One region of the Streptomyces sp. NPDC020983 genome, then DNA from elsewhere that is predicted to be linked to it. Evidence: riboswitches for the same ligand, from Rfam matches in the RefSeq annotation. Region 1 holds a riboswitch; the other holds the start of a gene.
What was found. A riboswitch is a leader RNA that binds a small molecule or an ion and turns the genes downstream of it on or off. The one in region 1 is predicted to bind S-adenosylmethionine.
Positions count from the first base shown of each region.

Region 2: it holds a riboswitch for S-adenosylmethionine, as region 1 does, so the genes downstream of both, ACH4SE_RS23850 (aminotransferase class V-fold PLP-dependent enzyme) here and thrC (threonine synthase) in region 1, are expected to answer to the same signal.

Region 1 covers NZ_JBIRRA010000002.1:330,363-336,060, reverse strand. Annotated here, with positions in the region: gene thrC (threonine synthase) at 1-1,209, opposite strand, end outside; SAM riboswitch class I at 1,203-1,329, opposite strand; gene ACH4SE_RS04900 (glucosyl-3-phosphoglycerate synthase) at 1,497-2,462, shown strand; gene ACH4SE_RS04895 (trehalose-6-phosphate synthase) at 2,562-3,971, shown strand; gene otsB (trehalose-phosphatase) at 3,995-4,840, opposite strand; gene ACH4SE_RS04885 (DUF3263 domain-containing protein) at 4,920-5,159, opposite strand; gene ACH4SE_RS04880 (extracellular solute-binding protein) at 5,167-5,698, opposite strand, start outside.
Region 2 covers NZ_JBIRRA010000010.1:256,894-262,591, forward strand. Annotated here, with positions in the region: gene ACH4SE_RS23835 (Rieske 2Fe-2S domain-containing protein) at 1-129, shown strand, start outside; gene ACH4SE_RS23840 (cytochrome bc complex cytochrome b subunit) at 126-1,769, shown strand; gene trpD (anthranilate phosphoribosyltransferase) at 1,970-3,034, shown strand; SAM riboswitch class IV at 3,114-3,230, shown strand; gene ACH4SE_RS23850 (aminotransferase class V-fold PLP-dependent enzyme) at 3,431-4,837, shown strand; gene ACH4SE_RS23855 (Lrp/AsnC family transcriptional regulator) at 4,844-5,125, opposite strand; gene ACH4SE_RS23860 (rhomboid family intramembrane serine protease) at 5,122-5,698, opposite strand, start outside.

The sequences.
Region 1 (5,698 bases):
GGTGTTGAGCACGACGGTCTCGGCGGCCGGGTCGAGCTGCCCGGTCTCGATCAGCTTCTTCAGCACGCCGACGGTCACGCCGCCCGCCGTCTCGGCGAAGATGCCCTCGGTGCGCGCGAGCAGCTTGATGGCCTCGACGATCTGCCCGTCGTCGACGTCCTCGACCGCGCCGCCGGTACGGCGGGTGATGTCCAGCACGTACGGGCCGTCCGCGGGGTTGCCGATCGCCAGCGACTTGGCGATGGTGTCGGGCTTGACCGGGCGCACGACGTCGTGGCCGGCCTTGAAGGCGGCCGAGACCGGCGAGCAGCCCTCGGCCTGCGCGCCGAAGATCTTGTAGGGCTTGTCCTCGACCAGGCCGAGCGCGATCAGCTCCTTCAGACCCTTGTCGATCTTGGTGAGCTGCGAGCCCGAGGCGATCGGGATGACCAGGTTGTCCGGCAGCCGCCAGCCGAGCTGCTCGGCGATCTCGTACGCCAGCGTCTTGGAGCCCTCGCCGTAGTACGGGCGGAGGTTGACGTTGACGAAGCCCCAGCCCTCGCCCGCCGGGTCGCCGATCAGCTCCGAGCAGAAGCGGTTCACGTCGTCGTACGTGCCCTTGATCGCGACCAGGTCGCCGCCGTAGACCGCGGCCATGACGACCTTGCCCTGCTCCAGGTCGTCCGGGATGAAGACGCAGGAGCGGAAGCCGGCCCGGGCCGCGGCCGCGCCGACCGCGCCCGCCAGGTTGCCGGTGGAGGAGCAGGACAGCGTCGTCAGGCCGAAGGTGCGGGCCGCCTCCAGGGCGATCGCGACGACCCGGTCCTTGAAGGAGTGCGTCGGGTTGCCGGAGTCGTCCTTGACGTACAGGCCGCCGGTCACGCCCAGCTCGCGGGCCAGGTTGTCGGCCCTGACGAGCTTGGTCCAGCCGGGGTTCAGGTTCTGCTTCTCGGTCACGTCCGCGGGGACGGGCAGCAGGGGCGCGTAGCGCCAGATGTTCGCGGGGCCGGCCTCGATCTGCTTGCGCAGCCGCTCCGGGTCGCCGGCCGGCAGCTCGTACGCCACCTCCAGCGGCCCGAAACACTCCAGGCACGCGAAGACCGGGGTCAGCGGGTAGCGGGTGCCGCACTCGCGGCACGAGAGGGCGACGGCGGGGCCGAAGGCGGTGTCCTGGGGGGTGGTGGTGGCGGTGTTCTGCACAGCCATGGTGGCGAGGCCCTTTCTCCTCATCTTCCCCACGGCGTACGTCGCCGCGAGCCGGAATTGGCACCGTCCCCACCTGACCTCGCGGTCGGCGGGAGGGTTGCCGGGGCTTCAACGGGCCGTTCCCTCTGCCCCTCTGGATGAGCGGTATGGCACCGGACGGCTTCAGCGGTCCGGGCGTTTGTCCCGCCTGCCGACCCCGGCATGCGGGGCGTACTGGCGTTGTTCAAGACTGTAACCGACACCGGACACCGGTGAGATAGCCGTCCGTACCGCGAGATGCGTCACACACGGGACACACGGGAGCGCTGAACGTGCTGGAAGAGGTCGAGCGCTGGCTCGCGACACGGTCCTGGTCCGCGAGCGAGCGGCCGCTGGAGCTGCTGCTCGCCGCCAAGCGGGCGGCGGGCCCGGCCGGCAGCGTGAGCGTCGTGCTGCCCGCGCTCGACGAGGAGGCCACGGTCGGCGCGATCGTGGCCGCCATCCGCCGCGACCTCATGGCGCCGGGCGCCGCGCTCGTCGACGAGCTGGTCGTCGTCGACTCCGGCTCCCGCGACCGCACGGCCGAGGTCGCGGCGGCGGCCGGGGCCACCGTCGTCGCGCGCGACGACATCCTGCCGCGGCTGCCCGCGCTCCCGGGCAAGGGCGAGGTGCTGTGGCGCTCGCTGCTCGTGACCAGCGGCGCGATCGTCTGCTTCGTCGACGCGGACCTGCGCGAGTTCGACTCCGGCTTCGTCACCGGCATCGTCGGCCCGCTCCTCACCGAGCCCGGTGTCCAGCTCGTCAAGGCGATGTACGACCGCCCGCTGGAGACCGGCGGCACGGTCGTCCCCGCCGGCGGCGGCCGCGTCACCGAACTCGTCGCCCGCCCTCTGCTCAACCTCCACTGGCCGCGCCTGGCCGGCTTCGTCCAGCCTCTCGGCGGCGAGTACGCGGCGCGGCGCTCGCTGCTGGAGCAGCTGCCCTTCCCCGTGGGCTACGGCGTCGAGCTGGGCATGCTCGTCGACGCGCTCTCCCTGGCCGGGCTGGACGCGCTCGGCCAGGTGGACGTGGGCGTCCGCCACCACCGCCACCAGGACGGCGCCGCACTGGGCCGCATGGCCGCCGCGATCTACCGCACCGCGCACCTGCGGCTGGCCCGCGGCCACCTCGTCAGGCCGCGCCTGACGCAGTACGAGCGCGCGGCCTCGGGCTTCGTCCCCTCGACCCACCCCGTCGACACGGAGGAGCGCCCCCCGATGCTCGCCGTCCCCGAGTACCTCCGCCACCGCGCCGCGTAGTCCGTGCGCGGGGCGCTCCCTGCCGTGCGGGCCGCGCGCTCCGGGGGCGCGCCCCACCCGGATGTTTGGCGCCCGGGGCGATTGGCAAGGCTCGGTGACGTGGAAGGACTCGCACGTGTGCTCGTCGCGTCGAACCGCGGCCCGGTCTCGTACAGCCTCGCCGGAGGTGAGCTGGACAGGAAGCGGGGCGGCGGCGGGGTCGTCTCCGGGCTGAGCGCGATCGAGTCGGACGGTGACTCGCTGTGGGTGTGCGCGGCCCTGGGCGAGGGCGACCGGGAGGCGGTCAGGCGCGGGGTCGGCGAGCCGGGCTCGCGGATGCTCGCGATCGACCCGGACGTCTTCCACGCCGCCTACAACGACATCGCGAACTCCGTGCTGTGGTTCGTCCACCACATGCTCTACCAGACACCGCTGGAGCCCGTCTTCGACGAGGGCTTCCGCCGCCAGTGGGCGTCCTACGAGGCGTACAACGCGGCTTTCGCGGACGCGCTCGCGGAGGCGGCCGCGCCCGGGGCGGCGGTGCTGGTGCAGGACTACCACCTGGTGCTGGCCCCGTCGATGCTCCGGGAGCGGCGCCCCGACCTGCGGATCGGGCACTTCTCGCACACGCCGTGGGCACCGCCGGACTACTTCCGGCTGCTGCCGGACGACATCGCGGCGGCGGTGCTGGAGGGCGTGCTCGGCGCGGACCGGGCGGCGTTCCTGACGCGGCGGTGGGCGGATTCGTTCGCCGCGTGCTGCGTGGACGTGCTGGGTGCGGAGCGGTCGGCGGACGGGCACGCGGTCACGTACCGCGGGCGGACGACGCGGCTGGGCGTGCACGGACTGGGGGCCGACGCGGACTTCCTGCGCGAGCGCGCGGGCCGGGAGGACGTCGAGCAGCGGATGGCGGCGCTGCGGGCCGAGACGGGCCCGGGGCGCAAGCTCATCGTGCGGGTGGACCGCACGGAGCTGTCCAAGAACATCGTGCGCGGCCTGCTGGCGTACCGCAGGCTGCTGGAGGAGCGGCCCGGGTGGCGCAGCCGGGTGGTGCACGTGGCCTTCGCGTACCCCTCGCGGCAGGATCTCGCGGTCTACCGCGACTACACCGCGGAGGTCTCGCGGGTGGCGGCGGAGATCAACGAGGAGTTCGGGACGCCGGACTGGCAGCCGGTGCTGCTGAAGGTCGACGACGACTTCGCGCGCTCGCTCGCGGCGTACCGGCTGGCGGACGTGGCGCTGGTCAACCCCATCAGGGACGGGATGAACCTGGTGGCCAAGGAGATGCCGGTGGTCTCCGACAACGGGGTCGCGCTGGTCCTCTCCCGCGAGGCGGGGGCGTACGAGGAGCTGGGCGGCGACGCGATCGTGGTCAACCCCTACGACGTGAGCGCGACGGCGGAGGCGCTGAACACTGCGCTGACGCTGCCGGACGCGGAGCGGGCCGACCGGACGAAGCGGCTCGCCGCGGCGGCCACCGCGCTGCCGCCCACGCGGTGGTTCCTCGACCAGCTCGCGGCGCTGGAGTAGCCGCCGCGAGCCGGCCGGTGCGGCTACGCGCCGAGGGCGTCGGCGAGGGCGTTCAGCAGCGCGACGAGACCTTCGGGGCCGGGGACGACCAGATCGGCCTGGCTCGTCAGCTCCTGCGGGGCCTCCGTGGAGCCCGCGGCCGCGACGAGCAGACCGGGCAGGCCCTGCTTGCGCAGTTCGGACACGGCGGCGTAGGCGGCGAGGTCGCCCAGGTCGTCGCCGCCGTAGAGGACGCTCCCGGCGTCGACCTCGCGCAGGTACGCCGCGAGCGCGACGCCCTTGTCCACGCCCGGCGGGCGCAGCTCCAGGACGTAGCGGCCCGGCTCCACGACCAGGTCGTGCGCGGCGGCCAGCTCGGTGAGGGGGGCGCGCAGGGCCTCGAACGCGGCGTCCGGGTCCTCCGTGCGGCGGGTGTGGACGGCGACCGCGCGGCCGCCCTTGTCCTCGATCCACGTGCCCCGCCAGGCGCCGTTGCGGTCCAGGAAGCCGGGCAGCTCCGCACGCACGGCGGTCACCCCGGGGTGGGCGCCGGCGCTGTGCACCGCGGAGCTGTGCGCGTCCCAGCGCTCGGCCCCGTAGTGCCCGAGCACGACCAGGTGCTCCAGGGCGGGTACTCCCGCGAAGCCGCCGTACCGTACGGCGACGCCCGCGGGGCGGCCCGTCACGACGGCCACGGCGGCGAGGTGCGGGGCGAGCCGGGCGAGCGCCGGGACCGCCCCCGGATGCGCTCTGGCCTGCTCGGGGTCGGGGACGATGGGGGCGAGGGTGCCGTCGAAGTCCAGGGCGACGACCGCGCGGTGCGGTTCGGCAAGGAGGGCGGCGAGGGCTTCTTGCCCCTCGCCCGTTCCGGGCGTCGGAATCTCGGCCATACGCGTAACCTACCCGGCGGCCCGCGCCGCAGACCGCCTCTTGCCGTGACCCGTGCGACCTTCCCGGGCGGGGCGGGGGTCAGCGGCGGGCGCGGCGCTCGGCCCGCGCGTCGCGCAGGCGGCGCACGGTCGCCGGGGCGTACGCAGCGGCGCGGGGGTCGTCGAGGAGGGCGTTGAGGCGCTGGAGGTACGCGGTCGGCGACAGTCCCAGGCGTTCGCGGACGGCCCGGTCGCGGGCGCCGGGGCCGGGCCAGGAGCGCGACGCGAGGTCCAGCACCGCCTGGTCCCGGGCGGACAGCTCGTCCACGTGTTCGCTCATACGGGGCCTACTTCCCGCCCTGCGAGGAGGCGAACCGCTGGAGGGCGCCGAGCACCTGCCAGGGATCGGCCTCGACGGCCTGCCCGATGCTCTTCTTGATCTCGTCGGAGACCGCGCCCCAGGACGTCTTGTTCATGGGGTAGAAGACCGCCGTCGGCAGCTGGTCGATGAACTGCTTCATGTCCGCCTCCTTCGGGTCCGCCGCCATCGCCTGCGAGACGGAGGTGGTCACCGGCAGGAAGCCGTACTCGTCGAGGAACCTGCGCGAGTTCTGCGGGGTGTAGACGTACTGGAGGAAGGCCGCGTCCGCCGCGAGGTGGTCGTCGCCCTTCCTCTTGAAGGCCATCATCCAGTCGGCGACGCCGAGCGTGTCGCGCGCGGGCGCGTCAAGGCCGGGCAGGGCGGCGAGGCCGACGTCGATGTGCGCGGCTTTGGCCTGGGCGAGCAGCGTGGGGTGGCCGTTGAGCATGCCGACGTCGCCCGCCAGGAAGCCCGCGAAGACGTCCCGGCGGTTGGTTTCGGCGGGGCTGCCGGGGCCG
Region 2 (5,698 bases), on a different contig from region 1:
CGCGTGCTCTTCGGTCCGGCCGGGCACCGGCTGCCCCAGCTGCGTATCAGCGTCAATGGTGAGGGTAATCTGGTCGCCATGGGCGACTTCGAGGTTCCCGTCGGTCCGGCCTTCTGGGAGCGCGGATGAGTACATCGACTGAGACCGCCTCGACGAGCACTCGCCGGGGTCCGAAGCCTGCAGGGCAGCGAGTCGCGGAGTGGACTGACGCGCGGCTCGGGCTCTACAAGGTCGGCAAGGCCAACCTCCGGAAGATCTTCCCCGACCACTGGTCGTTCATGCTGGGTGAGATCTGCCTCTACAGCTTCATCATCCTCATCCTCACGGGTGTGTACCTGACGCTGTTCTTCCACCCGAGCATGGCCGAGACGATCTACCACGGCCCGTACGCCCCGCTCCAGGGCCAGCGGATGTCGGAGGCGTACGCCTCCACCATGCACATCAGCTTCGAGGTGCGCGGCGGCCTGCTGATCCGTCAGATCCACCACTGGGCGGCTCTGATCTTCCTCGCGGGCATGCTCGTGCACATGATGCGCATCTTCTTCACGGGTGCGTTCCGCAAGCCGCGCGAGCTGAACTGGCTCTTCGGCTGGACGCTGCTGTTCATCGGCTGCTTCGAGGGCTTCACCGGCTACTCGCTGCCCGACGACCTGCTGTCCGGCACCGGTGTCCGGTTCGTCGACGGCGCGATCCTCTCCACGCCGGTCATCGGAACGTACCTGTCGATGTTCATCTTCGGCGGCGAGTTCCCCGGCCACAACTTCGTGCCGATCTTCTACTCGGTGCACATCCTGCTGTTCCCGGGCATCATGGCGGCCCTCGTGACCGCGCACATGATCCTCGTCGTGTACCACAAGCACACGCAGTTCCCGGGTGCCGGCAAGACCGAGAAGAACGTCGTCGGCATGCCGCTGCTGCCGATCTACACGGCCAAGGCGGGCGGCTTCTTCTTCCTGGTCTTCGGTGTCATCGCGGCCCTCGCGGCCATCGCGACGGTCAACCCGATCTGGACGATCGGCCCCTACCAACCGGACCAGGTGTCGACGGGTGCCCAGCCCGACTGGTACATGGGCTTCCCCGAAGGCCTGATCCGGGTGATGCCCGGCTGGGAGATCAACGCATGGGGCCACACGCTCGTCCTGGGTGTGTTCATCCCGTTGATAATCTTCCCGCTGGTCCTGGTCGCCATCGGCGTCTACCCGTTCATCGAGTCCTGGATCACCGGTGACAAGCGCGAGCACCACCTGCTGGACCGCCCGCGCAACCGTCCGGTGCGCACGGGTCTGGGTGTCGCCTGGCTGACGCTGTACTTCACGCTCCTCATCGGTGGCGGCAACGACCTGTGGGCCACGCACTTCCACCTGTCGATCGAGACGATCACCTGGTTCGTGCGCATCGGCTTCTTCGTCCTGCCGGTGATCGCGTTCTGGGTCACCAAGCGGATCTGCCTCGGCCTCCAGCGCCGGGACCGCGAGAAGGTGCTGCACGGTCGCGAGACCGGCATCATCAAGCGGCTCCCGCACGGCGAGTTCATCGAGGTCCACGAGCCGCTGCCGCAGGAGCAGCTGCACAAGCTCACCGCGCACGAGCAGCCGCAGCCGCTGGAGATCGGTCCCGCGGTCGACGAGAACGGTGTCGAGCGCAAGACCAGCCCCGTCACCAAGCTCCGGGCCAAGCTGTCGCGCAGCTACTACGGCGAGCACAGCCAGATCCCGAAGCCGACGGTCGAGGAGTACGAGGAGATCACGAGCGGCCACGGTCACCACTGACCGGACTGCGGTCCGCCGCCTGATCCACCCGGCCGGGTGGGTGCCCTTCACGGGGCGCCCGCCCGGCCTTCTCCGTTCCCGGGGGCGCGCCGTCCCCCGCCGGCGGCGGGCCTGCCGCGCGGTTCCCCGCGCCCCTGGGGGGTGCCGCCTGCCGATAAGGTAGGCCCCCTCGGCCAGAGGGCGAAGTAGGAGCGTGGACCATGAGCGTTGTGAACCCGGCAGGCGGCGGCACCGGGACGCACCGGTCCTGGCCCGATGTGCTGACGGCACTGATCGCCGGGCAGGACCTGGACGCCGAGGACACGGCGTGGGCCATGGACCAGATCATGACCGGCAGTGCCACCGACGTGCAGATCGCCGGCTTCGCTGTCGCCCTGCGCGCCAAGGGGGAGACGGTCGACGAGGTCACCGGCATGGTGCGGGCGATGTACGCGCACGCCAACACCATCGAGGTGCCCGGGCCCACCGTCGACATCGTCGGCACCGGCGGCGACCGGGCCAAGACGGTCAACATCTCCACGATGTCGGCCATAACCGTGGCCGGCACCGGCGCCAAGGTCGTCAAGCACGGCAACCGCGCCGCGTCCTCCGCGAGCGGGGCCAGTGACGTGCTCGGCCACCTCGGGGTGAATCTCGACCTGCCCCCGCACCGGGTCGTCGAGGTCGCCGAGGAGGCGGGCATCACCTTCTGCTTCGCCGTCAAGTTCCACCCCGCGCTGCGCCACGTGGCGACCGCGCGCGGCGAGCTGGGGGTCGCCACGACCTTCAACTTCCTCGGCCCGCTCACCAACCCCGCGCGGGTGCGGGCGCAGGCCACCGGGGTCGCGAACGCCCGGGTCGCACCGATCATGGCCGGGGTGCTGGCCGAGCGCGGCTCGTCCGCGCTGGTCTTCCGCGGCGACGACGGCCTGGACGAGCTGACCGTCACCGGGACCTCGCAGGTGTGGTGGGTCCGCGACGGCAAGGTCACCCAGCAGACCTTCGACCCGCGCGACATCGGCATCGCCCTGGCGCCCGTCGAGGCGCTGCGCGGCGGCTCGCCGGCGCACAACGCGGACATCGCCCGGCGCGTCCTGGCCGGCGAGACCGGCCCCGTCCGGGACGCGGTGCTGCTCAACTCCGCGGCCGCGCTCGTCGCGCTGGCACCCGGCAACGGGACGCTGGAGGAGCAGCTCGCCGCGGGTGTCGAGCGGGCCGCGCGGTCGCTGGACTCCGGCGCCGCCGCCGCGTCGCTCGAACGCTGGGCCGCGGCCAGCAACGCCTGACCCGCCGTACGCGCAAGGCGCCGTCCGCACTGCGGACGGCGCCTTGCGCGCGGGCGGGGCTGTGGCAGAATCCCTCCCAGGTCACGAGTGACAGCGCAAAGGCCCCGGCTCGCTGTCCGGCAACCCTCCGTCCGAGGCGGGGTGCCCCGGGTGATGACCAGGCTGTGAGCAGCAGGGCTCACAGCAAGCCGGACAGGGGAGTTCTCTCATGCGCAAGCGAATGCGATAGGGCCTTTCGGCCCCGGTTCCGCCCTCCAGCGGTGCCGCCAGTGCACCGGTACCACCTCGTCCGCTGCCCATCCCACGCCGCCCGACGTCCTCCGCCGCCCGCGCAGGCCAGCCGCCTGCTCCGCGGGGGTGCGCCGACGTCCGCCGCACACGTGCCAGGAGATCGCCATGACCGCAACCGCCGTGCCCGCCGCCACCGAAGCCACCGGTCCCGCCGACCCCGCCTGTTGCGAGCCGCTGCCCGTCCTCGGCCGGGACGTCACCGTCCCGCTCGTGACCGGCGGCGACGTCACCTACGCCGCCCTCGACTACGCCGCGAGCGCCCCCGCCCTCCAGCGGGTGTGGGACGACGTGGCCGCGTACGCCCCCTACTACGGCAGCGTGCACCGCGGCGCGGGCTACCTCTCCCAGCTGTCCACGGACCTCTTCGAGCAGAGCCGCGCCACCGTCGCGGACTTCCTCGGCTGCCGCCCCGCCGACCAGGTCGTCTTCACCCGCTCCACCACCGACTCGCTCAACCTGCTGGCCTCCGCGCTGCCCGCCGGGACCCGGGTCTTCGTCTTCGAGACCGAGCACCACGCGGCCCTGCTGCCCTGGCAGCGCGCGACCGGCGCGGAGGTCGTCTGCCTCGCCGCGCCGCACACCCCCGAAGAGGCCGTCGCCGTGCTCGACGTCGCCCTGCACGGCGCGCCCAAGGGCCCCAAGCTGGTGTGCGTCACCGGGGCCTCCAACGTGACCGGCGAGCTGTGGCCGGTACGCGAACTGGCCGCCGCCGCGCACCGGCACGGCGCCCGTATCGTGCTGGACGCCGCGCAGCTGGTGCCGCACCAGGCCGTCGACATCACCGCCCTCGACGTCGACTGGGTCGCCTTCTCCGGCCACAAGCTCTACGCGCCCTTCGGCTCCGGCGTCCTCGCCGGCCGCGCCGACTGGCTGCGCCAGGCCGAGCCCTACCTCGCCGGCGGCGGCGCCACCCGTACCGTCGCCCGGCGGGCGGACGGGCACGTGGAGACCGAGTGGCACACCACCGTCGCCCGGCACGAGGCCGGATCGCCCAACGTCATCGGCGCCTACGCCATCGCCTCCGCCTGCCGCGCGCTCACCGAGGCCGGCTTCGGCCGGCTCGAAGCGCGCGAGCAGCGGCTGCTGAAGCTGCTGCGGGACGGGCTCGCCGCGATCCCCGAGGTCCGGGTGCTGTCGCTCTTCGGCGAGGACTCCGCCCGGGTGGGCGTGCTCAGCTTCGTCGTCCGCGGGTGGAACAGCTCGCACCTCGCGGCGGCGCTGTCCGCCGAGTACGGGATCGGTGTGCGGGACGGCCTCTTCTGCGCCCACCCGCTCGTCCGGCACCTCCTCGGCACGGACACCGAGGACCTCGGCGCGTGCGGTTCCCCCGATCCGGGTGCGGGCTTCAACGGCAACGCGATCCGGGTGAGCTTCGGCGCCGGCACGCCCGACGAGGACATCTCGCGTTTCGTGGCCGCGCTGTCCGCCCTCGTCCGCGAGGGGGCGGCGTGGACCTACGCCACCGAGGCCGGCCGCTGTGTGCCGGTCGCCCCGGGGACCCCTGTCGCGTAGGGCGGCTCAGGCGTCGAGGCCGATGGCGAAGGCGGCTTCCAGGTCGTGCTGGGAGTACGTACGGAAGGCCACGTGCGTGTCGGTGGCCTCGACGCCGGGGATCTTGCTGATGCGGCCGGGGATGATGTCGGCCAGCTCGTCGTGCTTGGCCACGCGGACGAGGGCGACCAGGTCGTACGTCCCGGTCACCGAGTAGACCTCGCTGACGTTGTCGAGCGCGGCGATCGACTCGGCGATCTCGGGGATCCGGTCCACGGTGGTCTTGATGAGCACGATCGCGGTGATCACGGCTGCGCGTCTCCTTGGGTCGTCCCGGCGATGACGCTCAGCTTAGACCGGGGCCGGTAGCAGGCCCACGCCCAGCAGAAGCCGAAGGCGAAGCCCACGACGTGGGCGAGGTAGGCCACGCCCGGGCCCGCGGCGGCGGACTGGGCGGCGAACCACTGGAGGACGAACCAGAAGCCGAGCACCACCCAGGCGGGGAAGCGCAGCGGGACGAAGAAGAGGAAGGGGAAGAGGCTGGTGACCCGGGCCCGCGGATAGAGGTAGAGGTACGCCCCGAGGGCGCCGGAGATCGCGCCGGACGCCCCGACGAGGCTCTGGGTGTCCGTGGTGTGGGCGAGGGCGAAGCCGTAGGCGGCCAGGTAGCCGGCGGCGAGGTAGAAGAGGGCGAAGCGGACCCGGCCCATGCGGTTCTCGACGTTGTCGCCGAAGACGTAGAGGAAGAGCATGTTGCCGATCAGGTGCAGCCAGCCGCCGTGCAGGAACATCGACGTGAGCACGGACAGGTGGGGCGAGAACGGGTAGGGGTCGGCGGCCCCGCAGCCCGCGGGCAGGCCGAGGGCGGCCGCGGTGGGGCGG